DNA from 3 places in the Streptomyces sp. AF1A genome. Region 1 is predicted to be linked to each of the others. Evidence: riboswitches for the same ligand, from Rfam matches in the RefSeq annotation. Region 1 holds a riboswitch; each other region holds the start of a gene.
What was found. A riboswitch is a leader RNA that binds a small molecule or an ion and turns the genes downstream of it on or off. The one in region 1 is predicted to bind cyclic di-AMP.
Positions count from the first base shown of each region.

Region 2: it holds a riboswitch for cyclic di-AMP, as region 1 does, so the genes downstream of both, ACLU3S_RS11535 (transglycosylase family protein) here and ACLU3S_RS29700 (peptidoglycan DD-metalloendopeptidase family protein) in region 1, are expected to answer to the same signal.
Region 3: it holds a riboswitch for cyclic di-AMP, as region 1 does, so the genes downstream of both, ACLU3S_RS20610 (NlpC/P60 family protein) here and ACLU3S_RS29700 (peptidoglycan DD-metalloendopeptidase family protein) in region 1, are expected to answer to the same signal.

Region 1 covers NZ_JBLEBI010000163.1:2,243-12,490, forward strand. Annotated here, with positions in the region: gene ACLU3S_RS29680 (MBL fold metallo-hydrolase) at 1-743, opposite strand, end outside; gene ACLU3S_RS29685 (Glu/Leu/Phe/Val dehydrogenase dimerization domain-containing protein) at 976-2,154, shown strand; gene ACLU3S_RS29690 (TetR/AcrR family transcriptional regulator) at 2,335-2,955, shown strand; gene ACLU3S_RS29695 (SGNH/GDSL hydrolase family protein) at 3,137-3,922, opposite strand; gene ACLU3S_RS29700 (peptidoglycan DD-metalloendopeptidase family protein) at 4,214-5,140, opposite strand; cyclic di-AMP (ydaO/yuaA leader) riboswitch at 5,145-5,301, opposite strand; gene ACLU3S_RS29705 (alpha-galactosidase) at 5,609-7,681, opposite strand; gene ACLU3S_RS29710 (tyrosine-protein phosphatase) at 7,853-8,650, shown strand; gene ACLU3S_RS29715 (DUF6126 family protein) at 8,657-8,779, opposite strand; gene ACLU3S_RS29720 (helix-turn-helix domain-containing protein) at 8,776-9,399, opposite strand; gene ACLU3S_RS29725 (hypothetical protein) at 9,536-9,835, shown strand; gene ACLU3S_RS29730 (aspartate aminotransferase family protein) at 9,836-10,248, opposite strand, start outside.
Region 2 covers NZ_JBLEBI010000027.1:6,258-16,505, forward strand. Annotated here, with positions in the region: gene ACLU3S_RS11500 (hypothetical protein) at 1-132, shown strand, start outside; gene ACLU3S_RS11505 (protein kinase domain-containing protein) at 171-1,664, shown strand; gene ACLU3S_RS11510 (glycoside hydrolase domain-containing protein) at 1,787-2,614, shown strand; gene ACLU3S_RS11515 (SurA N-terminal domain-containing protein) at 2,756-3,409, shown strand; gene ACLU3S_RS11520 (nucleoside triphosphate pyrophosphohydrolase) at 3,543-4,565, shown strand; gene ACLU3S_RS11525 (cytochrome P450 family protein) at 4,590-5,900, shown strand; gene ACLU3S_RS11530 (transglycosylase family protein) at 6,042-7,076, shown strand; cyclic di-AMP (ydaO/yuaA leader) riboswitch at 7,258-7,427, shown strand; gene ACLU3S_RS11535 (transglycosylase family protein) at 7,432-8,103, shown strand; gene eno (phosphopyruvate hydratase) at 8,386-9,672, shown strand; gene ACLU3S_RS11545 (FtsB family cell division protein) at 9,789-10,248, shown strand, end outside.
Region 3 covers NZ_JBLEBI010000075.1:16,992-27,239, reverse strand. Annotated here, with positions in the region: gene ACLU3S_RS20625 (esterase/lipase family protein) at 1-181, shown strand, start outside; gene ACLU3S_RS20620 (M23 family metallopeptidase) at 495-2,000, shown strand; gene pcrA (DNA helicase PcrA) at 2,055-4,535, opposite strand; cyclic di-AMP (ydaO/yuaA leader) riboswitch at 4,819-4,989, shown strand; gene ACLU3S_RS20610 (NlpC/P60 family protein) at 4,997-6,433, shown strand; gene ACLU3S_RS20605 (tellurite resistance/C4-dicarboxylate transporter family protein) at 6,540-7,532, shown strand; gene ACLU3S_RS20600 (hypothetical protein) at 7,510-7,863, opposite strand; gene ACLU3S_RS20595 (NlpC/P60 family protein) at 8,433-9,485, shown strand; gene ACLU3S_RS20590 (LuxR C-terminal-related transcriptional regulator) at 9,504-10,217, opposite strand; gene ACLU3S_RS20585 (PspC domain-containing protein) at 10,214-10,248, opposite strand, start outside.

The DNA.
Region 1 (10,248 bases):
TAGATCCGGTGCTCCTCACCGGTGACCACCCAGGACGCCCAGAGCGTGTGCTGGGTGTTGCGCAGGCCGCGGCCGCAGAAGTGGCGGGCGGGCGTCGCGGCCAGCGTCAGGCCGCCGACCCGCGTCGACTCGTGCCAGTCCAGTTCGCGCAGCCGGTCCGCGCGGACGCCCCAGCGCTCGAGGTGGGCCCCGACGCCGAGCGGCACGGCGAAGAGGGTGTCCGTGCCCGCCAGCGCCTTGATGGTGGGCAGGTCCAGGTGGTCGTAGTGGTCGTGCGAGATGACGACGACGTCGACCGGGCCGAGCGCGGCGAGCGGCAGCGGCACCGGGTGCAGCCGCTTGGGCCCGGCGAAGGGGAACGGGGAGCAGCGCTCGCCCCAGACGGGGTCGAACAGCACCCGGTGGCCGTCGATCTCCGCGAGCACGCTGGAGTGGCCCATCCAGGTCAGCCGCAGCCCCGTGGCGGGCGGTCCGGCGAGGTCGGCGAAGGTCGTGGGGTGCACCGGGACGGTGCCCCTGGGGGCGCGCAGCGGGCGGGTGTCCTTGTCGAGGAACACCTTGGCGAGGTCCAGCGCGGAGCCGGAGGGCCGGGTGCGCGCGGGGCCTCCGGGGTTCTGGAACACACCGTCCTTGAAGTGGGGGGAGCGGCGGATGCGTGCCAGGCGCTCACCGCCGGGGTCCGCGCCGAAGGCCTCGGGGCGCGGCACGCGCAGCCCGGAGCTCGAGGAACGCAAACCGGTCACGGTACCTCCAGGTGAGTCGCTGAGTCCTCCATTATGGTCGGCACCTCCGACAACCCGTCCCCGGCAGGCCCCGCCGAGCCGTCGTCCGGCTCGGCGCGCGGGGCGGTCGCACGACTTCCGGATACTGACTCACGGTTCAGTAGACTCGGACCCCGGCCACCCGCACGTGCCGTCGGCGAGGCCCTCGGGGCCGGCCCGGCCCCCCTGTGATCAGCGTCCCCGAGGAGACCCCATGACCGAGCCCTTGATGTCGCTGGTCTGGACCGACCATGTCACCGAACGCCGGGGCTTCCTGGTGGTGGACCGGCTGGTGCGGGGCGTGGCCAGCGGCGGGTTGCGGATGCGCCCCGGCTGCACGCTGGAGGAAGTGGCGGGGCTCGCCCGCGGCATGACGATGAAGGAGGCCCTGCACTACGACCCCGCGGGCCGCTACGTCCCCCTCGGCGGCGCCAAGGGCGGCATCGACTGCGACCCGCAGGCCCCGGAGGCGTACGGGCTGCTCGTGCGCTATCTGCGCGCCATGCGGCCGTACATCGAGAGCTTCTGGACCACCGGCGAGGACCTGGGGCTCACCCAGGACCTGGTCGACCGGGCCGCGGCCGAGGCGGGCCTCGTCTCCTCCATCCAGGCGGTGTACCCGCTGCTGGACGACGAGGCGACGGCCCGCCGGCGGCTCGCGGACGCCTTCGCGGTGGACGTGGACGGCATCGGCCTCGACGAACTGGCCGGCGGCTGCGGCGTCGCCGAGTCGGTGCTCGCGGCGCTGGACCGGGCGGCGGTGCCGTACCGGGGCACCCGGGTCGCCGTGCAGGGCTTCGGCACGATGGGCGGGGCCACCGCGCGCTTCCTCACGCGGGCCGGACTCACGGTGGTCGCCGTCGCCGACATCAAGGGCACGATCGCGAACCCGGCGGGCCTCGACGTCGAGTCGCTGCTCGCCGCACGCGACGCCTACGGCACCGTCGACCGGTCGGCGCTGCGCCCCGGCGACCGCGAACTGCCCGGCGACGCCTGGCTGTCGGCGGACGCGGAGGTGCTGGTGCCGGCCGCCGTGTCGTACGCGATCGACGTCGAGGGCCAGGAAGCGATCGGCGCCCGCTGGATCGTCGAGGCCGCCAACATGCCCGTCCTGCCGAAGGCGGAGGCGCTGCTCGCGGCGCGCGGCGTGACGGTGCTGCCGGACGTGGTGGTCAACTCGGCGACGAACGCCTGGTGGTGGTGGACCCTGTTCGGCGACATCGGCGCCGACGCCGACGAGGCGTTCGCGCACATCCGGCGCTCGATGCGCGCCCTGATCGACCTGGTGCTCGACCGCGCGGAAGCCGACGGGACGACCCCGCGCGCGGCCGCCCACGCCCTGGTCACCGACCGGCTGCCGGTGATCGCGGAACGCTTCGGGTGGTACCGCTGACGGCACCGGCGTGCCTGCCGCGGCCGCACTGCATCCGCCCCTGACCTGTCGGCCGCGCGGCGCCGGTGCGGTGGGCGCCGCATGACCTGGTGTGCCGGCCGGTCGCGTCGCGGGCTCAGGCGTCGGCGGGGGCGAACCGCGCCCCTCGGCGCCGCCGTTGGGACCCGTTAGGGTGACCGCGTGGCGAGAGTGCGGTTGAGCGTGGCGGAGCGGCGGGAAGAGCTGCTGCGGGCCGCCATCGAGCAGATCGAGGCGCGGGGCGTGGCGGCGGTCAGGATCGCCGACGTGGCCGCGGCACTCGGGGTGAGCAACGCGCTGGTGCTGTACCACTTCTCGACGAAGGAGAAGCTGGTGGCCGCCGCGTTCACCTACGCGGCCCAGGACGATCTCGCCCACCTGCGCGGGCTGCTGGGGCGGCGGACCTCCGCGCTGCGCCGGCTGCGGGCCGCCGTGCGCTGGTACGCGCCGACCGGTCAGGCCAAGGGCTGGCGGCTGTGGATCGAGGGCTGGGCGGTGGCGCTGCGCGAGCCCGCGCTGCGGGAGGTCACCCGGGACCTGGACCGGCAGTGGAAGGCCGCGATCGCCGAGGTCATCGCCGAGGGTGTGGCGGCGGGCGAGTTCGCGTGCGCCGACCCGGCGGGCTCCGCGCTGCGACTGACCGCGCTGCTGGACGGCCTCGCCGTGCAGCTGACCTCGTATCCGGGGGCAGTGCCGCGGGCCCGGGCCCGGGAGTGGGTGGACGAGGCGCTCGCCCGGGAAATCGGCGTGGACCGCAAGGCCCTGACCGGACGAGAGCGGTGAGACGAGCGTGCCCCCGCGCGGTGCGGGAGCACGCTCGGCGGGGCTGGATCAGGCCACGAAGGCGATGCACGCCCTGCCCGTCCGGCCGTGGACCACAAGACCCCGGCCGGACGAAACCCGTAAGACCCGCGCGCCCCCGCACCACGCGACGCGGCACGGACGCACACTCGCCGGGACCGCATCAGGCCACGGAAGCGATGCGCGTCCTGATGTCGTCCGGGGACAGGGTGCCCTTCGCGGTGACGTGGTCGCCCGAGGACTCGCCGCGCAGCCGGCGGCCGATCCAGGGGACGAGGTGCTCGCGGGCCCAGTGGACGTCGTCCAGGCGGACCTCCAGAGTGCCCCTGGGCGGCAGCGGAGGCCACGCCTGCTCGGGGTCGGCCGGCACGTCGAGGCCGAGGGCCTGGCCGGCCCGCAGCGCCACGCGCGTGTGCCCCTCGGGCGAGAGGTGCAGCCGGTCGCTGTCCCAGGCCCTGCGGTCCTGCACGGACTTGAGCGACCACAGGTCGAGCACGGGGCAGCCGTACCGGTCGGCGATGGCGCGCACGTGCCCGTTGTAGGTGGCGATCTTGCCGCGCAGATGCTTGAGCAGGGGGACGCCGCGGGTGTCGAAGCCGGTGGTCACCAGGACCGTGCCGGCGGCCCCGGTCAGCCGGGCCACGGCCCGCTCGAAGCGCTCGGCGACCTCGTCGGGGTCGGTACCGGGGCGGATGATGTCGTTGCCGCCGGCGCAGAAGGAGACCAGGTCCGGTGCGAGTTCGACGGCCTGCGGCACCTGGTCGGCCACGATCTGGTCCAGCAGCTTTCCGCGCACGGCGAGATTGGTGTACTGGAAGTCGCCCTCGGGCCGCCGGTCGGCGAGCAGGACCGCGAGCCGGTCGGCCCAGCCCACGAAGGCGCCGTCGGGGCCGGGGTCGCCGACCCCCTCGGTGAAGCTGTCCCCCACCGCCACGTACGACCCGATCACTGATCTGTTGTCATTCTTCGAATCGTCTGCCACGTCGGACCATGATTCACCTTCGGGTGTGACCTACGCGACCGTAGGCAGGGGTTGACGACCGGTGAGAAGAACCACTCCCGTTGGGCCCGCGTTCCAGGAATACGGCCACCGCCAGGGCTGTTGACGGCCGGTCGGCCGGGCCGTGCACAGAGGGCCGGCACACCGGTCCGCCACGCACACCGAAGGCCGGCCCCGGGGATCGGGGTCCGGCCTTCGGTGTGCGTGTCAGGAAGGTGGTTCGGGGCGGCCGGCGGCCCGTCAGCCGACGGTGACGCCGTGTTCGCGGAGGTAGGCGACCGGGTCGATGTCCGAGCCGTAGTCCGGCGTGGTGCGGATCTCGAAGTGCAGGTGCGGGCCGGTGACGTTGCCGGTGGCGCCGGACAGGCCGATCTGCTGCCCCTCGGTCACGGTCTGGCCGGCCGAGACGGAGAGCTGGGAGAGGTGGCCGTACTGGGCGTAGTGGCCGTCGTTCAGCCTGATGACGACCTGGTTGCCGTAGGCGCCGCCCCAGCCCGCGGTGACGACGGTGCCCGCGGCGACGGCCTTGACCGGGGTGCCGGTCGGGACGACGAAGTCGACGCCCGTGTGGTGGCCGCTGGACCAGTGGATGCCGGCCACGCCGTAGCCGGTGCCGATGGTGGCGCCGGTCACCGGGAGGGTGTAGCCGGTGGAGGTGGCGTGCGTGTCGGCGGCGCCGGCGGACGGGGCCGACGGCGTCGCGTGGGTGCCGGAGTCCTGCGAGGCGCCCGAGCGGGACTGCGAGCTCTCCGAGGAGGGCTCCGGGGCGGCGGGCGCGGTGCGGGCCGGGGCGGCCTGACCGTCGAGGGTGAGCTTCAGGCCCGGGTGGACCAGCGACGGGTCGTCGCCGACGGCCTGCCGGTTGTCCTCGTAGAGCCGCTGCCAGCCGCCGCGGACGTGCTGCTCGTAGGCGATCGTCGAAAGGCAGTCGCCGGACTTCACCGTGTAGGTGCGCAGGGTCGAATGCGCCTGGGCGACCGGCTTCTTCACGGCGACCGCAAGGGACTGGACGGCCTTTCCGGAAACCGGCTGGGCGGGGGTGGCCGCGTGCGCCCCGGTGGCCCCTATGAGCGGGAGGGCCAGCGCGGCGCCGCCGGTTCCGGCGGCGGCAATGGAGCGGGAAAAACGCGGGGTCTTGGGACGTCGGTGCTTTCCCTTGGCGGGCATGGCGCATTCCTCTCCGACGCCTGCGAGGTCAGCTGTCGGGTTCGGACTGGAGATGTCCGGCCGCGCGGTGCGCGGCTTCACCCCGAGCCTGTCGCGGAGACCGGACAGGCAGTGGTACCTGGTGGGTCCCCCGCTCCTGCCGAACACGGGTCAAGTGTGTGGGGCTCCGGGCGGCGGCAGGATTCGGCGTTCCGTCCGGATTCGGGCCGAACGTAAGGGAGCGGGAGGCGCTGAAACAAGCACCCGGTTCACGGCGTTCCCGGCATGGAGATCCAAAGGCGGGAATTCACCGTCACACTCCGTGAATTCCCGCCCGTTCACTCAGCGAATTCCCTTTTCCCGCACCGGAATTACGTGGACATGACGCGCGACGCACGGTCACGGATATGACCTTTCTCACGCCCCATCCCGCCATGCTCCCTTATTACGCACTGAGTTGGAATTAAGCCGTCAATTCGGACAGGCGGCTCAGATGCGGCGCAGCCGGACGACCGTCGCATCCAGGTCGCCCTTGAGCCCGGTGCGCAGCCCGTGGTGCAGCAGAACCGCACCCCGGTGCACTTCGCCTGTTTCGCGGCATTCGTACGACGCCGTCGGGTCGAGGCCGCGCAGCCGCACCGCCGGCGCGGGCTCGCCGTAGCTCTGCGCCTGGAGCCAGGCGAGGACCACGGCCTCGTCGCCCAGGAGGTACTGGACGGCGCTCAGGCCGCCCGTCGGGGGCAGCAGCCGGTACTGGTCGCCGCGCTGGACGACCGGACGGATCTCCTTGTACAGCTCCACCCACCGCCGGGCCTCGGCCAGTTCCCCCTCGCTCCACTCGGTGAGGTCGCCGCCGACGCCGAGGACGCCCGACATGGCGCTGACGAAGCGGAACCGCAGCGAGCTGACCCTGCCGTTGAGCTGAACGTTCGGGCTGTCGGTGACCCAGGCGGCCATGACCCGGGCCGGGTGGATCTGGCTGAAGCCGTGCTGGATGGCGAGCCGGTCCAGCGGGTCGGTGTTGTCGGAGGTCCACACCTGGTCGGTGCGGCTCATCACACCCAGGTCGATCCGGCCGCCGCCGCCCGAGCAGGACTCGAAGGCCACCCCGGGATGGGCGGCCCGCAGCCGGTCCAGCAGGGCGTACAGGGCGCGGACGTGGTCCACCCAGAGCCGCTGCGGGTACGGCTCCCCGGGCCAGCCGGCGTCGCTGAAGCAGCGGTTGAAGTCCCACTTCACGTAGTCGATCGGGGCGCTGGAGAGCAGCGCGTCCAGCTGCTCCCACAGGTACTCCTGGACGTCCTCACGGGCGAGGTTCAGCACCAGCTGATGGCGGAACTCCGTCCGGTCGCGTCCTGTCCGGTACTGCACCCAGTCGGGGTGGGCGCGGTACAGCTCGCTGTCCTGGTTGACCATCTCGGGTTCGACCCAGATGCCGAACTGCATGCCGAGGTCGTGCACCTGGTCGGCGAGGGGCTTCAGGCCGTGCGGGAAGCGGTCGGGGTTCGGGGTCCAGTCGCCGAGGCCGGCGCGGTCGCTGGTGCGGGCGCCGAACCAGCCGTCGTCGACCACGAACAGTTCGACGCCGATCGCGGCGGCCCGGCGCGCCAGGGCGGTCTGCTGCTCCTCGGAGATGTCGAAGTTCGTCGCCTCCCAGGAGTTGAAGAGCACCGGACGGTCCCGCTCGGCGTCCGGGACGACGTGGGCGCGCTGGTAGGCGTGCCAGGTGCGGCTGGCGCCGCCGAAGCCGTCCCCGCTCCACAGACCGGCGAAGACCGGCGTGGTGTACGACTCCCCGGGCTGAAGGAGCAGCAGGCCCGAGTCGTCGTGGCCGGCGCCGCCCGTGATCTGCACGCGGGCGTCCGGGAGCTGGGCGACCGAGATGCGCCAGGAGCCGGACCAGCCGAGCGCGCAGCCGTACACCTCGCCGTGCTCCTCGGTGGCGTCGGTGTCGAGGGCCACCCAGGGCAGGTGCTGGTGGCCGGTGTGCCCGCGGCGGCTGCCGATCACCTTCTCGCCGTAGGTGAGCGGCGCCCGGGTGAGCCGGGACTCGGCGGCCCAGCGGCCGTGCAGCTGGGACAGTCGCCAGCCCTCGCGGTCGGGCAGGGTCCAGGTGGCCGCGTCGGCGCGCAGCAGCTCCACGGGCACGTGCCCGCCGTTCTCCACGGTCACCCGGCGCTCGACGACGTCGCCGCGCATCCGGTACTGCAGGGTGATCGCGAGCCCGTCGTCGTCGAACCGCAGCCGCAGCTCCCCGTCCTCGGTGTCCTGCGACACGAAGCGCCACTGCGTGCCGCGCCGCTCCCGCGTGCGCACGGACAGGGCGGGGCGCACGAAGCGCGGGCCGCCCTCGACCGGGTACTCCTCGCGACCGTCGAGGGGGGACTCGAACGGCCAGTAGCCGGGCAGCGGGGCCACCGCCAGGGCCTCGGCGTCCGCGAGCGCGATCCGCGGGCCCCAATGGAGGTGCAGCAGCTCGTCCGCGTCGGTGAGATGCAGGGCGTAACTGCTGGCCGGCCCCGACAGGAGCCACGTACGACCGTCTTCGGCTATGTCCACCATCGAGACCTCACAGGTAACAACAGATCCGCTCAAGTGCGAACATCATCAGGCCCTGTGGCCCCAGGTGACAATGCCTGTGGACAACTCATTGCCCGTGGAAATCAATGTCGTATCGTCGACGCAGCGCCCGCCGACGAGCCGCGACGGCGGGGCCGACCGGGAGGAGCCCCCGTGACGCAGCAGGTCCCGTCGACCGAGCCGGAGCTGGCCGGAGTGCGCAATTTCCGTGATGTGGGCGGGCTGCCGACCGTGGACGGCCGGCGCGTGCGGCACGGCGTGCTGTTCCGCAGCGGGCATCTGGCGCACGCGACCGAGGAGGACGCGGCCTTCCTCGCCTCCCTGGGCCTGCACACGATCTTCGACTTCCGCAACGCGGCCGACCACAGGCTCGAGGGCCCGGACGTCGAACTGCCCGGGGTGCGCAATGTGAACCTGCCGCTGAGCGACCCGGCCGACGGCGCGGAGTTCTGGAAGATGGTCCGCGACGGCGACGTCGACCAGCTGCGCGCGATCCTCGACGACGGCCAGGGGGCGGCCCGGATGGTCACCTCGTACCGCAAGATCGTCAAGGAGCGCACCGCCGAGCACTCCCGGGTGCTGCACGCGCTCGCCGAGGACAGCGTGCCCGCGCTGATGCACTGCGCGGCCGGCAAGGACCGCGCGGGCATCTCGATAGCGGTCACGCTGCTCGCCGTGGGTGTGGAGCGCGACGCGATCGTCGCCGACTACCTGGAGTCCAACGCCAAGCACCGCCGCTACAAGGTCCACCGCAACGGCAGCCCGGCGACGGCGTACACCCCCGAGGTGATGGAGCTGCTCAGCCCGCTCTTCGACGCTCGCGCCGAGTATCTGGCGGCGGCCTTCGGGAGCATCGAGGAGACCTGGGGCGGCGTGGACACCTACCTGGAGCAGGGGCTCCGGCTCACCCCGCAGACCCGGGAGCGGCTGCGGGCGCGCCTGCTGGACTGAGCGGGGTCAGCCCTTGCCGCCGATCGCGAAGAGCAGGTAGAGGAAGGCGGCCAGGAGATGGCCGACGGCGATGTAGATGATCAGCCGGATCCACAGGGATCGCGGGAACTTGGTCTCGAAGTCACTCATGGCAGCTCTCCGGTCAGGGGTCCCAGGCACAGCGCGGCCATGGGGCTCTGCAGCAGGGTGTGGACGAACAGCAGCTCGACGCCGCCCCGGTCCTCGGCGACGAGGCGGTGCGGGGTGAGCGAGTCGAAGTGCGCGCTGTCGCCGGGCGCGAGCAGGTGCGCGGTGTCGCCGAGGCGCAGGCGCAGCCGCCCCGTCAGGACGTACAGCCACTCCTCGCCCGGATGGACGCGCACGATGTCGCCCTGCGAGCCGTACGGCACGCGCACGCGCAGGGCCTGCATGCCGCGGCCGGGCGCACCGGCCTGGAAGTAGGTCCAGCCGCCCGCTCGGGTCGGCTCCATGTCGGCGGACCGCACGATCGCGTTGCGGTCGGCGACCGTCTCGCCGAGCAGCTCGGAGACGGTCGTACCGTAGATCCGGGCGAGCGAGAGCAGCAGCGGCAGCGAGGGTTGCCGCTGCCCGGTCTCCAGGCGCGACAGATGCGCCGGTGAGAGGCCGGCGGCTCGTGCCGCGGCCTCCAGTGTGAGGCCGGCCCCCCGGCGCTGGGCGCGCAGTTGCGGCGCGACGACGGGCAGGTCGTCGCCCTCGCCCGCCGCGGGCGCGGCGTCTGAGGCGTTCATGCCTCCATTCAGCCCGAACATTGCCCTGGAGGCAAATTTCTTGCCTCACAGGCAAAAGCGGTGGGCACCCCGGATCACCCCCGGCTTGCTAGGCTGCCCCTAGGAATTGAACGCGTTCAAAACCAGGGGGACCCGCATGCCCGCAAGCGCTCCGGCCGACTGCCACGACACACCCGCCGCCGCCCTCGGCGCCGTCTCACTGTTCCTGGGGCTGACGGCGGCGACGGGTTTCGTGCCGCGGCTGACGCTGCTCATGGTTCCCCTGATGGTCCTCGGCGGCGGCCTCGCCGTCGCCTTCGGCCTCATGGGCGTCCACTACGCGGGCCGCGGCATCGGCAGGCGGTGGATCGCCGTCACGGGGACCGTCCTGGGCGTGCTCACGCTGGCGTACGCGCTCGTCGTCGTCCACGCGCTCCTCCCCGTGCTCGGCGTCTGATCAGCGATTGGCCACCGCCTGCTTGATCAGTGTCTTGCCGAAGTCCCACATCAGGCCGCCGCCGCTGTGGGCGTCGTCCATGACCGCCGTGAAGGCGTCCACGAACCGGTCCACGTCGGCCTCGTCGATGACGAGCGGCGGGATGAGTTTGATCACCTCCAGATGGTCTCCGGAGACCTGGGTGAGGATCCGGTGCCGCTGCAGCAGCGGCACGACGACCATCTGGGCGAACAGCCCCTTGCGCGCGGCCTGCAGCATGGTCCACCGGCTGCGCAGCTTCAGCGAGGACGGCCGGCCGAACTCGATGCCGATCATCAGGCCCCGGCCGCGGACGTCCGCGAGCAGTTCGTACGTGTCGATCAGCGCGGTCAGCCGGGACTTGAGCAGCTCGCCGGTGGCGCGCACGCCGGCGA
Region 2 (10,248 bases), on a different contig from region 1:
CTGCCCCAGCCACCCGTTCCCGCGCCGCCCCAGCGCCCCGCGCCCAGCCACATCGACCAGGTGCGCGCCGAACTGGACGAGCTGAGCGACTTCCTGCGCAAGCACGACGGGCACGACGAGGGCGGAAGGTGACCGTGGCGACAGGACGTGTCGTCGCCGGCCGCTACGAACTGTCCACCCTCATCGGGCAGGGCGGCATGGGCCAGGTGTGGACGGCGTACGACCAGCGGCTCGACCGGCGCGTGGCGGTGAAGCTGCTGCGCCCCGACAAGGTGGCCGGCCAGGAGGCGGACGAGCTGCGCCGCCGCTTCGTGCGCGAGTGCCGGGTGACCGCGCAGGTGGACCACCCCGGTCTGGTGACGGTGCACGACGCGGGCAGCGAGGGCGAGGAGCTGTTCCTCGTCATGCAGTACGTGGACGGCGCCGACCTCTCCGACCACCTGGCCGAGCACGACCCGTACCCGTGGCAGTGGGCGGTGGCGGTGGCCGCGCAACTGTGCGCCGTGCTGAGCGCCGTGCACGCCGTGCCGATCATCCACCGCGACCTCAAGCCGCGCAACGTGATGGTGAAGCAGGACGGCACGGTCACGGTCCTCGACCTGGGCGTGGCCTCCGTCATGGACACGGACACCACCCGCCTCACCCACACCGGCTCCCCGATCGGCTCGCCCGCCTACATGGCGCCCGAGCAGGCGATGGGCGGCGCGGTCGGCCCGTACACCGACCTGTACGCGCTCGGGGTGCTGCTGCACGAACTGCTCAGCGGCGACGTGCCGTTCGCGGGCACGACGGCGCTCGGCGTGCTGCACCGCCACCTGTACGAGCCCCCGCTGCCCGTGCGCCGTATCCGCCCGGAGGTCCCGGAGGCGCTCGAGAGCGTCGTCCTGCGCCTGCTCGCCAAGGACCCGCAGCACCGGCCGGCCTCCGCGCAGCAGGTGTACGAGGAGCTGGCTCCGCTGCTGCCCCCGCGCGGCATGCCCACCGGGGCGCCCCTGGATCCCACGCGGCCCTTCCTGCGCCCGCACGCCCCGTGGCCGGACCGCGCGCGCACGCCCGCGCCCCAGCCCGCCCCGGTCGCGTCGGCGCCGCCGGCGGCCGGGAAGCCGGATGTCGCCGCCGCCGTCGACGAGGTCAAGCGCCTCCTGGGGGAGGGGCGCATCACCCAGGCCGTCGACATCCTGGGCGCGATCCTGCCCGTGGCGGCCCAGCGGCACGGCGACCACTCGCCGGTCGTGCGCACCCTGCGCAAGCAGTACGCGGCGACCCTCATGGACGACGGCCAGTACCGGCGCGCGCTGCCCGAACTGCGCCGGCTCGCCGACGAACGCGCCGCCGAGGCCGGCCAGGCCGACCCGCAGTCCCTGCGCTTCCGCTACGAGGCCGCGCAGTGCCTGGAGCAGCTCGGCGAGCCCGCGGCGGCGCTCGCCGAGTACCGCGCGCTGCTGCCGTACTACGAGAACCAGTACGTCTCCGGCGACCCGCAGCAGGCCCACGACGTCCGCCGGCGCATCGGCCATCTGCTGCTCGCGCTGGGCGACCGGCCGGCCGCCCACGACACCCTCGCGCGGCTGCTGATGGACGTGGAGCGCGTGCACGGCCCGGCGCACCCCCTCGCGGCGGACATCCGCCGCACGCTGCAGTGGCTGGGGCAGGTGCGCGGATAGTCTTTGCGCTTCCCTGAACAAATCTTGTGATCCTCAGGGGATCGCTTTTTCCAACGGTATGAAGAGCGCTGGATAGGTTGCGCTTCGCTTTGCCAGGTACGTACGAACAGGGGTGGGGACTCATGGCCGGCCATCGGCAGTCCAGGAAGCGCAGATACATCACGTGGGCGGTGGCCGGGGCCGCCGTCGCCGCCGGGGCCGGGGTCGCCGCGCAGGCCTCCATGGCGGCCACCACCTGGCCGGCGCAGAAGACGTTCACCGGCCGCGCGTTCGACACGTGCGCCGCGCCCTCGCTGTCGGCGATGAAGGCCTGGCACACCGGCTTCTACGGCGCCGCCGCCGTGTACGTGGGCGGCAAGAACCGCGGCTGCTCCCAGCCCAACCTCACCGCCTCCTGGGTGAAGTCGGTCAGCTCGCTCGGCTGGAAGCTCGTCCCGATCTACGTCGGCGCCCAGCCGTCCTGCCAGTCCGGCTCCAACCCGGAGAAGATGACGGCCTCCACCGCCGCCTCCCTCGGCGCCTCCGACGGCGCCGACGCGGTGGCCAAGGCGTCGGCGCTCGGCATGAAGGCGGGCAGCCCGATCTACCTCGACATGGAGGCGTACGACACCACGAACACGTCGTGCAACACCGCCGTGCTGACGTACGTACGCGCCTTCGACAAGGCGCTGCACGCCAAGACGTACCGGGCGGGTTACTACGGCTTCACCAGCTCCAGCGCCAAGGCCGTCGCCACCGCGTCCGACAAGACGGACCTGCCGGGCAACCTCTGGTACGCGCTGTGGGACAAGCACAACACGACGACCACGGACTGGCCGTGGGGCTCCAAGCAGTTCACCAACCACAGCCGCGCCCACCAGTACATGGTGAACAGCAAGGAGACGCGGGGCGGCTACACGATCACCGTGGACCGTGACGCCTGGGACGCCCCGGTGGCCATCACCGGCTGAGCGGAGCGCGCGAGGGCGCGGCGGTGCCCGAAGTCGCGGTGAATCGTTGGTCGAATGGGTTGGCCGGAGCAGTGCCGCTGCCTACCATCGATCACCGCAAGACCTTGTGCACCGTCGCACAATCTCCCCTGGAGGTTCTCCTTGCACCGCCGCCGTCGCACCGCGCTCGTCCTCACCGCCGCGATCGCCGCCGCGGCACCCCTCCTGACCGCCTGCGGAAACGATGCGCACCCGGGCACGGCGGCCGTCGTCGGAGGACAGCGCATCACCGTCTCCCAGCTGGAGAACCGGGTCAACGAGGTCCGGCGGGCCCAGCGGGCCGCGGTGCCGGACCCGACCCAGTACCAGCAGGTGCTGGCCGCCACCAGCAGCCTCACCCGCGACACCCTGCACAACATGGTCCTCGACCGGGTGCTGCACCGGGCCGCGCAGGACGAGGGCGTCACGGTCACCCGCAGGGAGATCCAGCAGATGCGCGCGAGCCTGGAGCAGCAGGCGGGCGGCTCCAAGGGCCTGGAGACCGCCTGGCTGCAGAAGTACGGCATCGCGCCCGCGCGCCTCGACGACAACCTGCGGCTGCAGGTGGAGGCGCAGAAGCTGGCGGCCCGGCTCGGCACCGACCCCACCCAGCCCGCCTTCTGGAAGGCCTTGTCGAAGGCCTCGCAGGAGCTGCACGTCGACCTCAACCCGCGGTACGGCACCTGGGACGTGCAGAAGAGCAGCCGGGTGGACGCCAAGACGCCGTGGGTGCGGGAGGTCTCGACGGCGTCGGGCGGGCAGCCGCTGACGGCGTAGGGCCGCCGGGGAGCCGGAACGGCGGGGCGGCGGGCAGGCCCGAGGAGGGCTCAGTGGTCATACGATCACACGATCCCCCGGGCCTGTGGACAACGGAGATCCGCTCGCCGCCGCGGTGGGTTACGTTCGGAGCGTGAACGCATCCAGCCCCGAAGCCACCGGCGCCGGGCCCACCGGCCCGGACTCCGCCGACCCCGGCCGCATCGTCCTGCTCACCACCAGCCACCGCGTCGCCCCCGGCCTGCTGTCCTGGCCCGCCTGGCAGGCCCTGCGCGCCGCCGACGCCGTGCTCTGCGCGGACGGCGCCCATCCGCAGCTGCCGTATCTGCGGGAGGCCGGGATAGCGGTGACACAGGCCTCGCCCACCGCCGAGGAGCTGGTCGGCGCCTGCGCCGGCGGGCGGAGCGTGGTGGTCGTGGCGACCGGGGAGGGCGAGCCGGCCCTCACCGACGGCCTGGCCAGGCTGGCCGGCACGGGCCGGGTGCGCATGCCGGATCTGGAGCTGCTGCCCGCCTCCTACGACCTGCCCGGCGCCCGCCTGCTCGACCTCGTCCAGGTCATGGACCGCATTCGCGCCGAGTGCCCCTGGTCCTCCCGGCAGACCCACGAGGGCCTGGCCAAGTACGGCATCGAGGAGGCGTACGAACTGGTCGAGGCGATCGAGGCGGGCGACCGCGCGGAGCTGCGCGAGGAGCTCGGCGACGTCCTCCTCCAGGTCGTCTTCCACTCCAGCATCGCCGAGGAGGACCCGGACGAGCCGTTCTCCATCGACGACGTGGCCGCCGGCATCGTCGCCAAGCTGATCCACCGCCACCCGCACGTCTTCGGCGACGAGAAGGCCGAGACCCCGGAGGACGTCAAGGAGCACTGGCTGCGCACCAAGGCCGAGGAGAAGCGGCGCACCTCGGTCACGGAGGGCGTCCCGCTCGGCCAGCCCGGCCTGGCCCTCGCCGCCAAACTCGCCTCCCGCACCCGCATCGCCGGCCTGGACGTCCCCCTCCCCCGGGGCGAGGGCGTCGGCTACGAGCTCCTCGCGCTCGCCGTGCGCGCCGAAGCCGACGGCATCGACCCGGAAGCGGCCCTGCGAGCAGCGGCCCGCGCCTACCGGGACGCGATACGCGCGGCGGAGGGCCCCGGCCCGAACGAGAGCCGGTAGCCCGCCGCCGGATACGGTCGAGGGGTGACCGAGCAGTACCGCCCCGACGACGGCGCGCCCGCCCTCTTCGGCTGGGAGTTCGCCTCCGACCCGTATCCCGCCTACGCCTGGCTGCGACAGCACGCGCCGGTGCACCGGACGCGACTGCCCAGCGGGGTCGAGGCGTGGCTGGTGACGCGGTACGCCGACGCCCGGCAGGCCCTGGCCGACCAGCGGCTGAGCAAGAACCCGGCGCATCACGACGAGCCGGCGCACGCCAAGGGCAAGACCGGCATTCCGGGCGAGCGGAAGGCCGAGCTGATGACGCATCTGCTGAACATCGACCCGCCGGACCACACCCGGCTGCGCCGGCTGGTCAGCAAGGCGTTCACGCCCCGCCGGGTCGCCGAGTTCGCGCCGCGGGTGCAGGAGCTGACCGACCGGCTCATCGACGGCTTCGCCGCCCGCGGCAGCGCCGACCTCATCCACGAGTTCGCCTTTCCGCTGCCCATCTACGCCATCTGCGACCTGCTCGGCGTCCCGCGCGAGGACCAGGACGACTTCCGGGACTGGGCGGGCATGATGCTGCGACATACAAAAGCGGGGCACGGCGGGGGGCGGCGCGGCGGGGTCGCCCGGTCGGTCAAGATGATGCGCGGCTACCTGGCCGAGCTGATCCACAGGAAGCGGCAGGCGCTGCCCGCCGAGCCCAGGCCCGGCGAGGACCTCATCTCCGGTCTCATCCGCGCCTTCGACCACGGCGAGCACCTCACCGAGAACGAGGCCGCCGCGATGGCCTTCATCCTGCTGTTCGCCGGCTTCGAGACCACCGTCAACCTCATCGGCAACGGCACGTACGCCCTGCTCACCCACCCCGAGCAGCGCCACCGTCTCCAGGACTCCCTCGCCCGGGGCGAGCACGGCCTCCTGGCGACCGGAGTGGAGGAACTCCTGCGCTACGACGGCCCGGTGGAGCTGGCCACCTGGCGCTTCGCCACCGAGCCGCTCACCATCGGCGGGCAGCGCATCGCGCCCGGCGACCCCGTGCTCGTCGTCCTGGCCGCCGCCGACCGGGACCCGGAGCGGTTCGCCGACCCGGACGTGCTGGACCTCGCCAGGCGGGACAACCAGCACCTCGGCTACGGGCACGGCATCCACTACTGCCTCGGCGCGCCGCTCGCCCGCCTGGAAGGGCGAACCGCGCTGGCCACGCTCCTGTCCCGGCTGCCCGACCTGCGGCTCGGGGCCGATCCGGCCGATCTGCGGTGGCGCGGCGGGCTCATCATGCGGGGCCTGCGCACCCTGCCCGTGGAGTTCACCCCGGAGGCCGGAAAGGCCGCAGAACGGCAAACGTGAAGGGCGTTCAACTATGTGATCTTCACGTGATCTGCGCGGCATGAACTTGTGACAAGTGATCGTCTGCCTATACGTTCACCCATCAGTGTGGCGGCACACGTCGCCGCCACGCGGTTCTGCCGTCGCACGAAAGGCTTCCGCATGCTCTCCGGGAACGGTCGTCACCGTCGCCCCCGTCAGGCTCCGGCCCTCCTCGTCGCGGCCGGAGTGACCGGCTCCGCCATCGCGATCCCCCTCCTGGGCGCCGCGAGCGCCAACGCGGCCGACGGAACCACGTGGGACAAGGTGGCCGAGTGCGAGAGCGGCGGCATCTGGAGCGCGGACACCGGCAACGGCTACCACGGCGGCCTGCAGATATCCCAGGCCGACTGGGCCAAGTACGGCGGCACGCAGTACGCCCCGAGCGCCGACCGGGCCAGCCGCTCGCAGCAGATCGCCGTCGCCGAGAAGATCCTCGCCGACCAGGGCACCACTCCCTGGGCCACCTGCGCCCTGCTGTCCGGGCTGACCTCCAACACGGGTTCCGTGGACGTCGACACGGGCGTCGGCGGCTCCGGCCACGGCCACGATTCGGGCGACTCGTCCGGATCGAGCGACACCTCCGACTCGTCCGGCTTGTCGGATTCCCTGCCCTCGTCCGACGCCAACTCCGGCTCCGGCGACGGCTCGTCCTCCGACTCGACGGTCTCGGCGACCCCCGGCTCCGCCGGGGACGCGACGGCGGACCCGGGGACGGCCACCGGCTCCCCGGAGACCAAGACCCCCAAGTCGGACAAGTCGCCCTCTATCGACACCGGAGCCTCCCAGGGTGACACCGCCTCCCCCCCTGCCATCCCTCCGGTGGGCGAAGCGGACAATTCCCAGCAACCCGTCGCTTCTTGGAGCCTGGTGGACACCGGCTCCCTCGGCAGCGGCGGGCGTCACCGTGGCGGCAGTGCGGACGAAAGCGCGGCAAACGGACAGAACGCCACCTCGTCCGGCCGGCACGCCTCTCCGGGGGCCGGCGCCTACACCGTCCGCGAGGGCGACACCCTCGCCTCCATCGCCGACTCCCTTGACGTCGACGGCGGATGGCACGCCCTCTACTCCGCGAACAAGAAGGCCATCGGCGCCGACCCGAACCACATCAATGCCGGTCAGACCCTGAAAGTCGGTACGGAAACGGACGCGGACTAGCGGGAGTTGACGCCCCACTTCGCACCTGATGTCCGGTTCGGTGAAAGTGTGGGATGAGTCTCAGAAGCCCTGATCGCCTTTGAAATTCCGCCGACCGCCTGTCTACGGTCGATCCGCTCGTCCTCACGAGCCCCGGCAGCCGCAACGCCGAATCCTGCCAGCGGTTGCCCGGGAACAGTCGTCGCGTCATGCGCCGCAGGCAGGAGCGGGGGACCCAAGGTAGGTGCCGGTCCCGGCGGTTGACGCCGGACCGGCTCGGGGTGAAGCCGCGCCTCACGAGAGGGGCGCGGCCGGGCAACTCAACCGGCCCGAACCCGACAGCTCACCTCGCAGGCGTCGGTGAGGGGATCGATCCATGCTGTTCTCCGGCAAGGGCAAGCACCGTCGCCCGTCCAAGACCAACCGTGCCGTCGCGATCGCCGGTGTCACCGGTGCCGTGGTCGCCGCCCCGCTGATGGCGGCCGGCAACGCCTCCGCCGCCACCGCCTCGCAGTGGGACGCGGTCGCCCAGTGCGAGTCCGGCGGCAACTGGTCCATCAACACCGGCAACGGCTACTACGGCGGTCTGCAGTTCTCCGCCTCCACCTGGGCCGCGTACGGCGGCACCGCCTATGCCCCGCAGGCCAACCAGGCCACCAAGGCGCAGCAGATAGCCGTCGCCGAGAAGGTCCTCGCCTCGCAGGGCAAGGGCGCCTGGCCGGTCTGCGGCAAGGGCCTGACGAGCACCCCGTACAACGGCTCCGCGCCGACCGCCTCGAAGAGCACCACCACCCGCTCCGACCGGCAGGCCGCCACCCGCTCCACCACGCGTACGGCGCCGAAGGCGAGCAGGACCGTCACCACCCCGACCGGCACGAAGGTCAAGAAGGGCGACGGCGAGTACAAGGTTGTCAAGGGTGACACCCTCAGCTCCATCGCCGTGCGGCACCACGTCCGGGGCGGCTGGCAGAAGCTGTTCCAGCTGAACAAGGACATCGTGCGGGACGCCGACCTCATCTACCCGGGCCAGCAGCTGCACCTCAAGTAAGCCCGGCCCACCCCGTCGGCCGGCTCTCCGGCCGGCCCCCGTCCCCACGGACTCCCCGCCCCGGCGCGTGTTCCCCCGTACGCGCCGGGGCGGGGTCTTTTTGCGTGTCCTGTGCACCCACCCTTTGTTCCGCGAGTGAACAATAGGTACCGTCTGCGTGTCCCTTCCGTCCACGGGGCGGTCGGTCGGTGGCCGGCGCCCCTGGGACGGTTAGGCTCTAGTCGCAAGGCACAGCCGTAAGGCACACAGCCCCGCACTTTCAGCGTCACATCCAAGAAGGAGATGCTCGTGCCGTCCATCGACGTCGTCGTAGCCCGGGAAATCCTGGACTCCCGAGGCAACCCCACGGTCGAGGTCGAGGTCGGCCTCGACGACGGCAGCACCGGTCGTGCCGCCGTCCCGTCCGGCGCCTCCACCGGCGCCTTCGAGGCCATCGAGCTCCGTGACGGCGACCCCAACCGCTACCAGGGCAAGGGCGTCGAGAAGGCCGTCCTCGCGGTCATCGAGCAGATCGGCCCGGAGCTGGTCGGCTACGACGCCACCGAGCAGCGCCTGATCGACCAGGCCATGTTCGACCTGGACGCCACCGACAACAAGGGCTCCCTCGGCGCCAACGCCATCCTCGGCGTCTCCCTGGCCGTCGCGCACGCCGCCTCCGAGGCGTCCGACCTGCCGCTCTTCCGCTACCTGGGCGGTCCGAACGCGCACCTGCTGCCGGTGCCGATGATGAACATCCTGAACGGCGGCTCGCACGCCGACTCCAACGTGGACATCCAGGAGTTCATGATCGCCCCCATCGGCGCGGAGTCCTTCTCCGAGGCCCTGCGCTGGGGCACCGAGGTCTACCACACCCTGAAGAAGGTCCTGAAGAACAAGGGCCTGTCCACCGGCCTCGGCGACGAGGGCGGCTTCGCCCCGAACCTCGGCTCCAACCGCGAGGCCCTCGACCTCATCCTCGAAGCGATCAAGGAGGCCGGATACGCGCCCGGCGAGCAGATCGCCCTCGCGCTCGACGTCGCCGCGTCCGAGTTCTACAAGGACGGCACGTACCTCTTCGAGGGCAAGGAGCGCTCCGCCGCCGAGATGACGGAGTACTACGAGGAGCTCGTCGCGGCCTATCCGCTCGTCTCCATCGAGGACCCGCTGTTCGAGGACGACTGGGCCGGCTGGAAGGTCATCACCGACAAGCTCGGCGACAAGGTCCAGCTCGTCGGCGACGACCTGTTCGTCACCAACCCCGAGCGCCTGGCCCGCGGCATCGAGGAGGGCGCCGCCAACGCCCTGCTGGTGAAGGTCAACCAGATCGGCTCGCTCACCGAGACCCTGGACGCCGTCGAGCTGGCCCAGCGCAGCGGCTTCAAGTGCATGATGTCCCACCGCTCCGGCGAGACCGAGGACGTCACCATCGCCGACCTGGCCGTCGCCACCAACTGCGGCCAGATCAAGACCGGCGCCCCGGCCCGCTCCGAGCGCGTCGCCAAGTACAACCAGCTGCTCCGCATCGAGGAGATCCTCGACGACGCCGCGGTGTACGCGGGCCGCAGCGCGTTCCCGCGCTTCAAGGGCTGAGCCCTCCCGGGCCACGTCCCGCCAGTCCTCCGTACGTCCCCGTACCCGGTCCCGTACCGTGTCCGGGGACGTACGCACGTGTGAGGCAGACGGCACAAGGGGAGGCGGAGCACCAGATGGCCGTGAAGGACCGGGACCGTTTCTCCACCGCGACCAGGCTGCGGCTGCTCGGCGAACAGACCGCCGCCCGGGTCTACCGCTCCCAGACCAGACGGCAGGCCCGCCGGTCCCGGCTCACCGGCCGGGCGGCGCTGCTCGTCCTGGTGCTGTGCTCCCTGGTCGTCGCGCTCGCCTACCCGATGCGGCAGTACGTCTCCCAGCGCGCCCAGATCGCCGACCTCCAGCGGCAGCAGGAGCAGGCCCGCGCACGCGTCGAACAGCTGCGTGACCTCAAGGCGCGCTGGCAGGACGACGCCTACGCCGAGCAGCAGATCCGGCGGCGGCTGCACTACGTGATGCCCGGCGAGACCGGGTACGTGGTCGTCGACCCGGGCGCGGGCCGGCACTCCCGCGCCGACCTCGGGGCCGCCCACCGGCCCTGGTACACGAACGTCTGGGACGGGGTCGACAAGTCCG
Region 3 (10,248 bases), on a different contig from region 1:
GATGGACCCGCTGGAGTCCGCCTGCCTGGAGCACCCCGACCTCGACGCGCACAACATCCGGGTGACCGGCATCGGGCACCTCGCCCTGCCCGTGCACCCCGCCGTCGCGGCCGGGATACGCGAGGCGCTGGACACCCCGCGTCCCGGGGACAGGGTCGCGGAGGGCCTGACAGTGGCCTGAGCGGCCTGCCGGCAAGGGCGTCCGCCGACTCGTCCGACGACACGAACGCGGTCGCCACCACCCCGCCCGGTGGCACGGGGGCCTCGGTCCGTGCGCGGCGCCGCACAGCCCTTTCACGGGCGCCGTACGGCCGCCCGGCATCGAACATTCATCGAACACAAACCCAAACTCATCTCCGGCAGCCCCGAAACACCGCCGAATGCCCGTTTCCGGCCCACGCGAAACCAGCTGAAGATTGTCGCGCCCGCGTACCGCCGGGTACAGTCGCCGCACTGCTCTGGCAGCCCCTGTTGTCGAGGCGAAAGAGAAGTTGGTGAACGACCGTCACCCGTCGGGGACCATGACCACCCCGGCCGCGGCTTCCGACGACTCCGCCACGCACTACGCGTCATACGGCGCTCAGGAAGCCGGCTACGGCGACTTCACCACGTACGGCGGTTACGACGCCACCGGTTTCGCGGGCGGTTCCGCCACCTTCACGGCCTTCGACACGGATCCGCTCTTCGGCAGCTTCCCGGGCGGTACGCATTCCACGGGCGCGTACGACACCACGCACTGGCAGACCGGCACCGGCCGGCCCCCCGGCTACGACGCGTACGCGGCCCAGCAGCACGTCGGCTACGGCACCGGCGCCTACGACACCACGGCCTGGACGGTCCCCGGGCAGGCCACGGGCAACGAAGTCAGCGGCCAGTGGGACGCGAACGCCTGGCTGCAGCCCGGCCCGTCCGGCGGCGCCGACCCCACCCAGCAGTGGGAGTGGGGCACCCAGGCCTTCGACACCGGTGCGTACGACGCCACGCAGTGGAACACCGACGGGCAGGCCGCGCCGGCGCGGTCCGAGCAGGTTGCCGAACCGTTCGGCCGGCAGGCGACCGCCACGTTCGAGCAGGCCGGCGACCCGCAGGCGACCGCGGCCTTCGAGCAACTGCCCTACGAGGGCGCCGCATTCGGTGAACCTCACGGTCTCGAGGACGAGCTGACCCGGACCGGTGAACTGCCCCCCGTGCCCGAACTGCTGGAGGAGCAGGAAGAGGTCACCCCGGTTCCGGTGAGCCGTGCGGGTGCGCGGGGCGCCGCGCGTTCGCGGCGCCGTACCCCCGCCAAGCGCTCCGCGCTGCTGACCGTGGCCGTGCCCTCGGTCTGCGTGATGGGCGTGGCGGGGATCGCCGCGGCCTCCGTCGGCGCGATGCGCGACGACGGCGGCAAGGACACCACCGCCTCCGCTGCGGACGCGCACGCGGTCAAGCCGTCGGTCGCCAACAGCAAGCTCGACACCCAGCTCAGGACCCTGTCGGCCGGCGCCGACGACTTCGCCGACCGGGCGAGCCGCACCCAGGAGCGGATCGACCTCAAGGCGCAGCAGGAGCTGGAGAAGAAGAAGGCGGCCGCGGAGGCCGCGCTCAAGGAGCGGCTGCGCCCCAAGTTCGTCCTCCCGGTCACCGAGAAGGGGCTCAGCGCCTACTTCGGCCAGGCGGGCGTGAACTGGATGTCCGTGCACACGGGCATCGACTTCCCCGTCGGCTACGGCACCACGGTGATGGCCGCGACGGACGGCGTCGTCACCACCAAGTGGAACAGCGCCTACGGCAACATGCTGATACTGACCGCCAAGGACGGCACGCAGACCTGGTACTGCCACCTGTCCAGCTACCGCGTCGCCCCCGGCACGGCCGTGAAGGCCGGCCAGCCGATCGCCTACTCCGGCAACTCCGGCAACTCCACCGGCCCCCACCTGCACTTCGAGGTGCACCCGGCGGGCGGGGCGGCCGTGGACCCGCTGCCGTGGCTGCGCAGCCACGGGCTCGATCCGACGTAGAGCCCGGGGGCCGCGCCCCCGGCTGCCCTACGCTTTCGCCACGCCCTCGGCGCGCTACAGCTTCTCCACCGGCGCGTACCGCAGCAGCAGCCGCTTCGGCTTGGCGTCGCCGAAGTCGATCGTCGCCTCCGCGTTCGCGCCCGTCCCCTTCACCGCGACGACCGTGCCGAGCCCGAACTGGTCGTGCGTGACCCGGTCCCCGACGGCCAGCGCGACAACCGGCTTCTCCGCGGTCCGCCGCGTGGCGAAACCGGACGCGCCCGAGGCCGACGAGCGCGAGCGGGTCGAGGACAGCGAGGCCGCGATCCCGGAGGCCGGGCCGGAGGACACCGGGGCCGTCGCCCCCGTCCGCTTCCAGTCCACGTGGGTGGCCGGAATCTCCTCCAGGAAGCGGGACGGCGGGTTGTACGACGGCTGCCCCCAGGCGCTGCGCATCGCCGACCGCGTGAGGTACAGCCGCTCCCGCGCGCGGGTGATGCCCACGTAGGCCAGGCGCCGCTCCTCCTCCAGCTCCTTGGTCTGGCCGAGGGCGCGCATGTGCGGGAAGACGCCGTCCTCCATGCCGGTCAGGAAGACGACCGGGAACTCCAGGCCCTTGGCGGTGTGCAGGGTCATCAGGGTGATGACGCCGTCGCCGTCCTCCTCGTCGGGGATCTGGTCGGAGTCGGCGACCAGGGCGACCTGCTCCAGGAAGTCGGCGAGCGTGGCGCTCTCGCCCTCGCCGCGCTCCTGCTCGAACTCCAGGGCCACGGCCGCGAGTTCCTGCAGGTTCTCGATGCGGGTCTCGTCCTGCGGGTCGGTCGAGGCCTGCAACTCGGCCAGGTAGCCGGTGCGTTCGAGTATGGCCTCCAGGACGGTGGCCGGTCCGGCGCCGGACTCCACGATGGTGCGCAGGTCCTCCATCAGCGTGTTGAACCGCTTGACCGCGTTGGCGGAGCGCGCGGCCATGCCGTACGCCTCGTCGACGCGCTTGAGCGCCTGCGGGAAGCTGATCTTCTCGCGCTGGGCGAGGGCGTCGATCATCGCCTCCGCCCGCTCGCCGATGCCCCGCTTGGGCACGTTGAGGATGCGGCGCAGCGGCACCGAGTCCTCGGGGTTGGCGAGGACCCGCAGGTAGGCCAGGACGTCCCGGACCTCCTTGCGCTCGTAGAAGCGGACGCCGCCGACGACCTTGTAGGGCAGGCCGACGCGGATGAAGACCTCTTCGAAGACACGGGACTGGGCGTTGGTGCGGTAGAACACGGCGACGTCGCCGGCCTTGGCCTCGCCCGCGTCGACCAGGCGGTCTATCTCGTCCGCGACGAACTGGGCCTCGTCGTGCTCGGTGTCCGCGACGTAGCCGGTGATCCGCGCGCCCTGGCCGGCGTTGGTCCACAGGTTCTTCGGGCGGCGCGACTCGTTGCGCTCGATGACCGCGTTGGCGGCGGACAGGATGGTCTGCGTGGAGCGGTAGTTCTGCTCCAGCAGGATCGTCGTCGCGTCCGGGTAGTCCTCCTCGAACTGGAGGATGTTGCGGATCGTCGCACCCCGGAAGGCGTAGATCGACTGGTCCGCGTCACCCACGACGCACAGCTCGGCGGGCGGGAGGTCGTGCTCGCCGGGCGGGGTGTCCCCGCCGTGTTCTCCGGTGCCGACGAGTTCCCGTACGAGCGCGTACTGGGCGTGGTTGGTGTCCTGGTACTCGTCGACCAGGACGTGCCGGAAACGGCGGCGGTAGTGCTCCGCGACGTCGGGGAAGGCGCGCAGCAGGTTGACCGTCGTCATGATCAGGTCGTCGAAGTCCAGCGCGTTGGCCTCGCGCAGCCGCGACTGGTAGAGCGCGTAGGCCTGGGCGAGGGTCTTCTCGAAGCCGTCGGCGGCCTGGGCGGCGAAGTCCTCCTCGTCGATCAGCTCGTTCTTCAGGTTGCTGATCTTGGCGCTGAAGGACTTCGGCGGGAAGCGTTTGGGGTCGAGGTCCAGGTCGCGACAGACCAGGGCCATCAGGCGCTTGCTGTCGGCGGCGTCGTAGATCGAGAAGCTGGAGGTGAAGCCGAGCTTCTTGCTCTCGCGGCGCAGGATGCGCACGCACGCGCTGTGGAAGGTCATCACCCACATCGCGTTCGCGCGCGGGCCGACGAGCTGCTCGACGCGCTCCTTCATCTCGCCCGCGGCCTTGTTGGTGAACGTGATCGCGAGGATCTGACCCGGATGCACGTTGCGCTCGGCGAGCAGATGGGCGATGCGGTGGGTGAGCACACGGGTCTTGCCGGACCCGGCGCCGGCCACGATGAGCAGCGGGGAGCCGGCGTGCACGACCGCGGCGCGCTGGTTCTCGTTCAGCCCCTCCAGCAGCGCCGCCGAGTCGATCGCCGGGCGCGGCGCGCCGTCGCGGTAGTACGCGTCCCGGTCCGGCGGCACGTCGAACTTCCCGCCGAACAGATCGTCCGGAATCGGCTCCGGAGCGTGATCGTCCTCGGGCGGAGGCGGGGGCTCCTCCTCGCGCCCGCGGGGGGGCTGGAGGTCCGCCAGGAAGCTGTCGTCAAAGAGGCTGCTCATCGCTCTCCGAGTCTAGGGCGCCCGACTGACAACCGGTCCCCGTCCCCGGAACACGGCCGGTTCACCGGAGAGGCCGTCTTCGCGCGGAGGCTGTCGTACTTCGCGCGGAGGGCGTCGTTCCACTCCTCACCCTGCGGAAGCGCCTGGTCACGTGCGCGTGAATCCGCCCTCAGGTCACGGAAATGTATCGGACATACCGCACACCAACCTTCACAGGAGACACACGAGTTGGCTAGGTTTCCGTCAGGCCGCGCGCTCCCTCTCCGGTGAACCTCGCCGGGTCGAGCGGCCTCCGCCGAGTCCGGTGCACCCGCACGGTGCCCGGAGCCGGGGACCCACCGATCCTGGGGTGAATCGGCCGACTCCCGCCCGGGACGACGCCGTAGGGCAACCCTTCCGAAGCATCCGCCCGAACCCGACAGCTAACCCGGTAGGCGGCACGTTGGAAGGAGTCGCCTCCCTTGGCGTCGCACCGCAAGCCGCGCCCCGCCGGGACCCAGGGCGCGGGCATCCGCACCCCCGCCCTCGCCACCGCCGCACTGACCTCGGTGGCCCTGCTCCCCCAGACCGCCGAGGCCGCCCCCGCCACCGGGCACGGCCGGCCCACCCTGGAGGAGATCGAGAAGAAGATCGACGATCTCTACCGCCGGGCGGAGTCGGCGACGGAGAAGGAGGCGGAGGAGACCGCGGGCAGGCAGCGCGGGCGGGCAGGTGTCCTCCGGGAGGAGGTCACCCGGCGCGCGGGCCGGCTCGGCAGACCGCGCGACGAGCCCGACGCGCTCCCGGAGGCCGCGCACGACTACTTCGACCCGAGCCGGGTGATGGACCGGCTCGCCTCCCGCGTGAAGAGCGCGGTCGAGCGCCAGCAGGCCACCAGGGGCCCGCGGACTGCCGTACGGGCCGCCCCGAACCGGGCCGCTGACGGTGCTGACGGTGTTTCCGGCCCTGCTCCGGCCCCGGCACCCGCCCGGGCTCCCCTGCCGTCGCAACGCCGGGCCGCCGCGGGGCCGCAGCCCCAGGCCGCGGCTGGGATGCGCCCCATGGCCACGACGGAGGCGCCGCTCCACGCCCCGCCCGCGGCACAGCCCACGATCCTGGCCGAGGCACAGCCCCACACGCCGGTCACGGCGCGGCTCATGGCCCCGGCCGAGGCACAGCCCCACACCCCAGCGACGGCGCGCATGGCCCCCGCCGAATCGGAACACCGCATCACGACCACGGCGCGCATGGCCCCCGCCGAGACGGAACACCGCATCCCGAGCGCGGTGCGCATGGCCCCGGTCGAGGCGGAACACCGCGCTCCGGGCTCGGCCGTGCACCGGATGCCGGCCGCGTCGCCCGTCGGGACGCGGGCCGAGTCGCCGTCCGACCCGAGGGCCGCGAAGGCCGCCGTCCAGAAAAAGCTCGCCACCGCGCGCGTGCTGCTGTCTCAGCTGACGGCGCCGGAGAAGCCACGCACCGCCGCCGTCCAGCGAAGCGGGCAGCGGGAGGCCGCGGCGATGGGTGCGGCGGTGAGTCCGGCGGCAGGCTCCTCGAGCGTCACCCGGGCCGAGAAGGCCGTCGCCTTCGCCCGCGCCCAGATCGGCAAGCCGTGCGTGTGGGGCGCCAGCGGCCCCGGCTCCTACGACTGCTCGGGCCTGACCCAGGCCGCGTGGAAGTCCGCCGGCGTCTCCCTGCCGCGCAGCACCTGCGACCAGGCCGGCGCCGGCAGTGCGGTCCCGCTGGCCGAGGCCCGCCCCGGCGATCTGATCTTCTTCCACGACGACCTCGGGCACGTCGGCCTCTGCACCGGCGACGGCATGATGATCCACGCCCCCGGCCCGGGCGCGTACGTCCGCGAGGAGTCCGTCCACCACGGCGGCGACTCGGTCGTCCGCAGCGTGGTGCGGCCGGCCTGAGCGAGCGGGCGCCGCCCGGGGTCTCTCCCGGGATGCGGGTGTTTTTCGCCCCCACGCGCGCGTGCCCCGCGCCCCGGGCTCCGTGCCACTGCCTAGCATCGGGCGCATGCCCGGCATCCCAGGTCTGCGTGCGTGGTGGGCGGACCGGCCACCGGCCGCCGGTGCCGCCGTGATGGCGACCGGCATCGTGTCGGTCAGCCTGCATCTGGCGGGCTACGAGACGGTCTCCCGGGCGGCGCTGGCACTGACGGTGGTCGGCTGGATCGCGCTGGGCGCCGACTTCGTGCTGCGTCTGGCCGTCGACCGGCGGCGCTGGGTGGACGATGCCCGGAGCCCCGGGTCGCTCACCGCCGTCGCCGCGACCGCCGTCCTGGGCACGAGGCTGTCGGCGCTCGGACAGCAGACCCTGGCCGAGGCGCTGCTGGCGCTCGCGGCGCTGCTCTGGCCGGTGCTGCTCCTGCTCGTCGTACGGCACTGGGGGCGGCGCATGCCCGGCGCGGTGTTCCTGGGTTGTGTGGCCACACAGGGGCCGGCCGTACTGGCGGCCACGCTGGCCGCGGCCACGCGCACACCGTGGCTCGCGCACACGGCCCTCGTGGTGTTCTGGCTGGGTCTGGTGCTCTACGCCGTCGCGCTGGCCCGCTTCGACGCGCGACAGGTGCTGGTGGGCGCCGGGGACCACTGGATCGCGGGCGGGGCGCTCGCCATCTCGGCGCTGGCCGGCGCCAGACTGCTCGTGGCCGGGGATGCCGGCATGTACCTCTGGGACGGCGACGACCGTCACGTGCTGCGCGTCGTGACGGTCGCGCTGCTCGTCCTGGACCTGGCCTGGTGTCTGGTCCTGCTGGCCGCCGAGGTCGCACGGCCGCGGCTCGGCTACGACCTGCGCCGGTGGTCGATGGTCTTCCCGCTGGGGATGACGGCGGCGGCGACGCTGTCCGTCGCGACCGCCGTGGGCGTCCCGTGGCTCCACGGGCCGGGACGCGTGCTGACCTGGGTGGCGGTGGGGGCGTGGCTGTGGGTCGCCGCCGGTGCGCTCGGCGCCCACGCCGGGGCGGTCAAGGGGGCGACGAGCGTCAGGTCCACAGCACGGCGATGAACACGTTCACCGCGGTCAGCGCCCCGACCAGCCCGAACTGCGCCTTGTCGACGCGCTCCTCGTCGCGCTTGACGTAGACCAGGCCGAGGATCACGATCAGCAGCGCCAGCTTCAGGCCGATCTTGATCGTGTTGACGTGGTGGTCGCCGGCCTCGTTGAGCCCGACCAGGACCACGCCGGTGACCAGCATGGTCAGTGCGCCGTGCAGCATTGCGGGGACGAAGCGGGCCGTGCCCTGGCCCATCGCCTTCATCTGGGTGAGGAAACCGCCGAGCAGCGCGGCGATGCCGAGGATGTGCAGGCCGACGAAGAGATGGATGAGTACGTCCATGGGGCCGGAGCCTAATTCGTCGCCCACAGCCCTGGAGACGGCAGGGTGCCGTTCCCGGGACCTTGGCGTGGTGGAGCCGCGGCACCGGGCCGTGGCCGCCGGCCGGCGCACGGCGACCCGTCAGCGCATGCCGGGACTCCCGCCACCGTCCCGGGGACGACGTCCGGGAGCCCCCAGCCGGGCCACCCTGAGGACGCCGACCGCGCTGGGGCCGGTCTTGCATATATGCGACCCATAGCACCCCACCGCTCCCGCCCGTCCCGCTTTCCGCGCTTCGGTCACCACGCTGCGTGAAGGGGACGACTCCGGACCGCGCAGGCGGTCACATACGGCCACGATCCGATCCGTCGGGCACCAGTTCCGTACACCGCGTTACCTGTCCGTCACCGTCGGGCCTAGCGTCCTCCCCCAGGTGACCGGCTCCCCACCGCCGCCCGGGCCAGGGGCGGCCGTCGGCCACCTCCGCCGAGAAAGGCCCGGCGGTGGCCCGTTCCCCCTGTGCGGGCCACCGCCGGGCGTACCGACCGCACCCGGTCGTACGAGTCGCACGGAAGGACGTGACCGCCCAGGTGGCAGCGCACCGCAAGCCCCGGCAACGCACGCTCAGCGGCCATACCGCCCGGGCGGCCGCCACCCTCGCCCTGGCGGGTGCGGCCACCGCGACGGGCTTCGACGGGACGGGCCACGCCGAGCCGCAGCTGACGCCGGGGCAGGTGAAGGCCAAGGTCGACCGGCTGTACCAGGAGGCCGAGACCGCCACGGAGAAGTACGACGGGGCCAAGGAGAAGGCGGACGCGGCGCAGCGGCGGCTGAACTCCCTGCGCGACGAGGCCGCCCGCAAGCAGCGGAAGCTCAACTCCGCCCGGGACGCGCTCGGTTCGATCGCGGCCGCGCAGTACCGCGACGGCGGCATCGACCCCGCCTGGCAGCTCGCCCTGTCCAGCGACCCGGACCGGTACCTGGACGACGCGCAGTTCGCGGAGCGGGCCGGCGACCGGCAGGCCGCCGCCGTGTCCCAGGTGCGCCGACAACTGCAGGACATCGAGCGGTTGCGCGGCGCCGCCCAGGCGGAGCTGAAGTCGCTGCGGTCACGACAGGACGAGCTGCGACGGCAGAAGAAGATCATCACCGGCAAGCTGAGCGAGGCCCGGCAGTTGCTGGCGCGGCTCAGCCCCGAGGAGCGCAGCCGGCTCACCGGTGCCGACCCGGGACGGGCCTCCCGGTCGGGCGCCGGCACCCGGCAGTCGCTGGCCGGATCCGTCGCCGCTCCGAACGCCCGCGCGGCGGCGGCCCTCGCCTACGCCTACGCCAAGCTGGGCAGCCCCTACGTGTGGGGCGCGACCGGCCCCGACGCCTTCGACTGCTCGGGCCTGGTCCAGGCCGCCTACCGCTCCGCCGGGATCTCCCTGCCCCGCACCACCTACGCCCAGATCGACGCCGGCCGGCGCGTCTCCCGCTCCGAGCTCGAGCCGGGCGACCTGGTGTTCTTCTACTCCGGCGTCAGCCATGTCGGCATCTACATCGGCAACGGCCGGATGATCCACGCCCCGAACCCCTCGGCACCGGTGCGCGTGGCACCGATCGACGAGATGCCGTTCGCGGGCGCGACCCGGGTGGCGTGAGGCCCCGCCCCCCGGGTGTCAGACCAGTCGGCGCGCGGTCGCCCAGCGGGTCAGCTCGTGCCGGTTGGACAGCTGGAGCTTGCGCAGTACCGCCGAGACATGGGACTCGACCGTCTTCACCGAGATGTACAGCTGCTTGGCGATCTCCTTGTAGGCGTAGCCGCGCGCGATCAGGCGCAGCACCTCGCGCTCGCGCTGGGTGAGGCGGTCCAGATCCTCGTCGACGGGCGGGGCGTCGGTGGAGGCGAAGGCGTCGAGCACGAACCCGGCCAGCCGCGGGGAGAACACCGCGTCGCCGTCCTGGACCCGGAAGATGGAGTCGACCAGGTCGGCCCCGGTGATGGTCTTGGTGACATAGCCGCGGGCGCCGCCGCGGATCACGCCGATCACGTCCTCCGCCGCGTCCGACACGGACAGCGCGAGGAAGCGGACGGGCCGCTCGGCGTCCGCCATCAACGCCGCGCACCGGCGCAGCACCTCCACCCCGCCGCCGCCGGGCAGATGAACGTCGAGCAGGACCACCTCGGGCCGGGTCGCGGTGATGACCGTGACCGCCTGGTCGACGTCCGCGGCCTCGCCGACCACCTCGACGCCGGTCTCCGCGGTCTGGCCGATCTCCGCCTGGACGCCGGTGCGGAACATCCGGTGGTCGTCCACGAGCACCACCCGTACGTGCCGCCCGGCCGCCTCCCCCGCTCCCGGCGTGCCGTTCGCCTCGGTCGCGTCGCTCATGCCGTCTTCTCCGCCCTCTCCATCTCCAGCT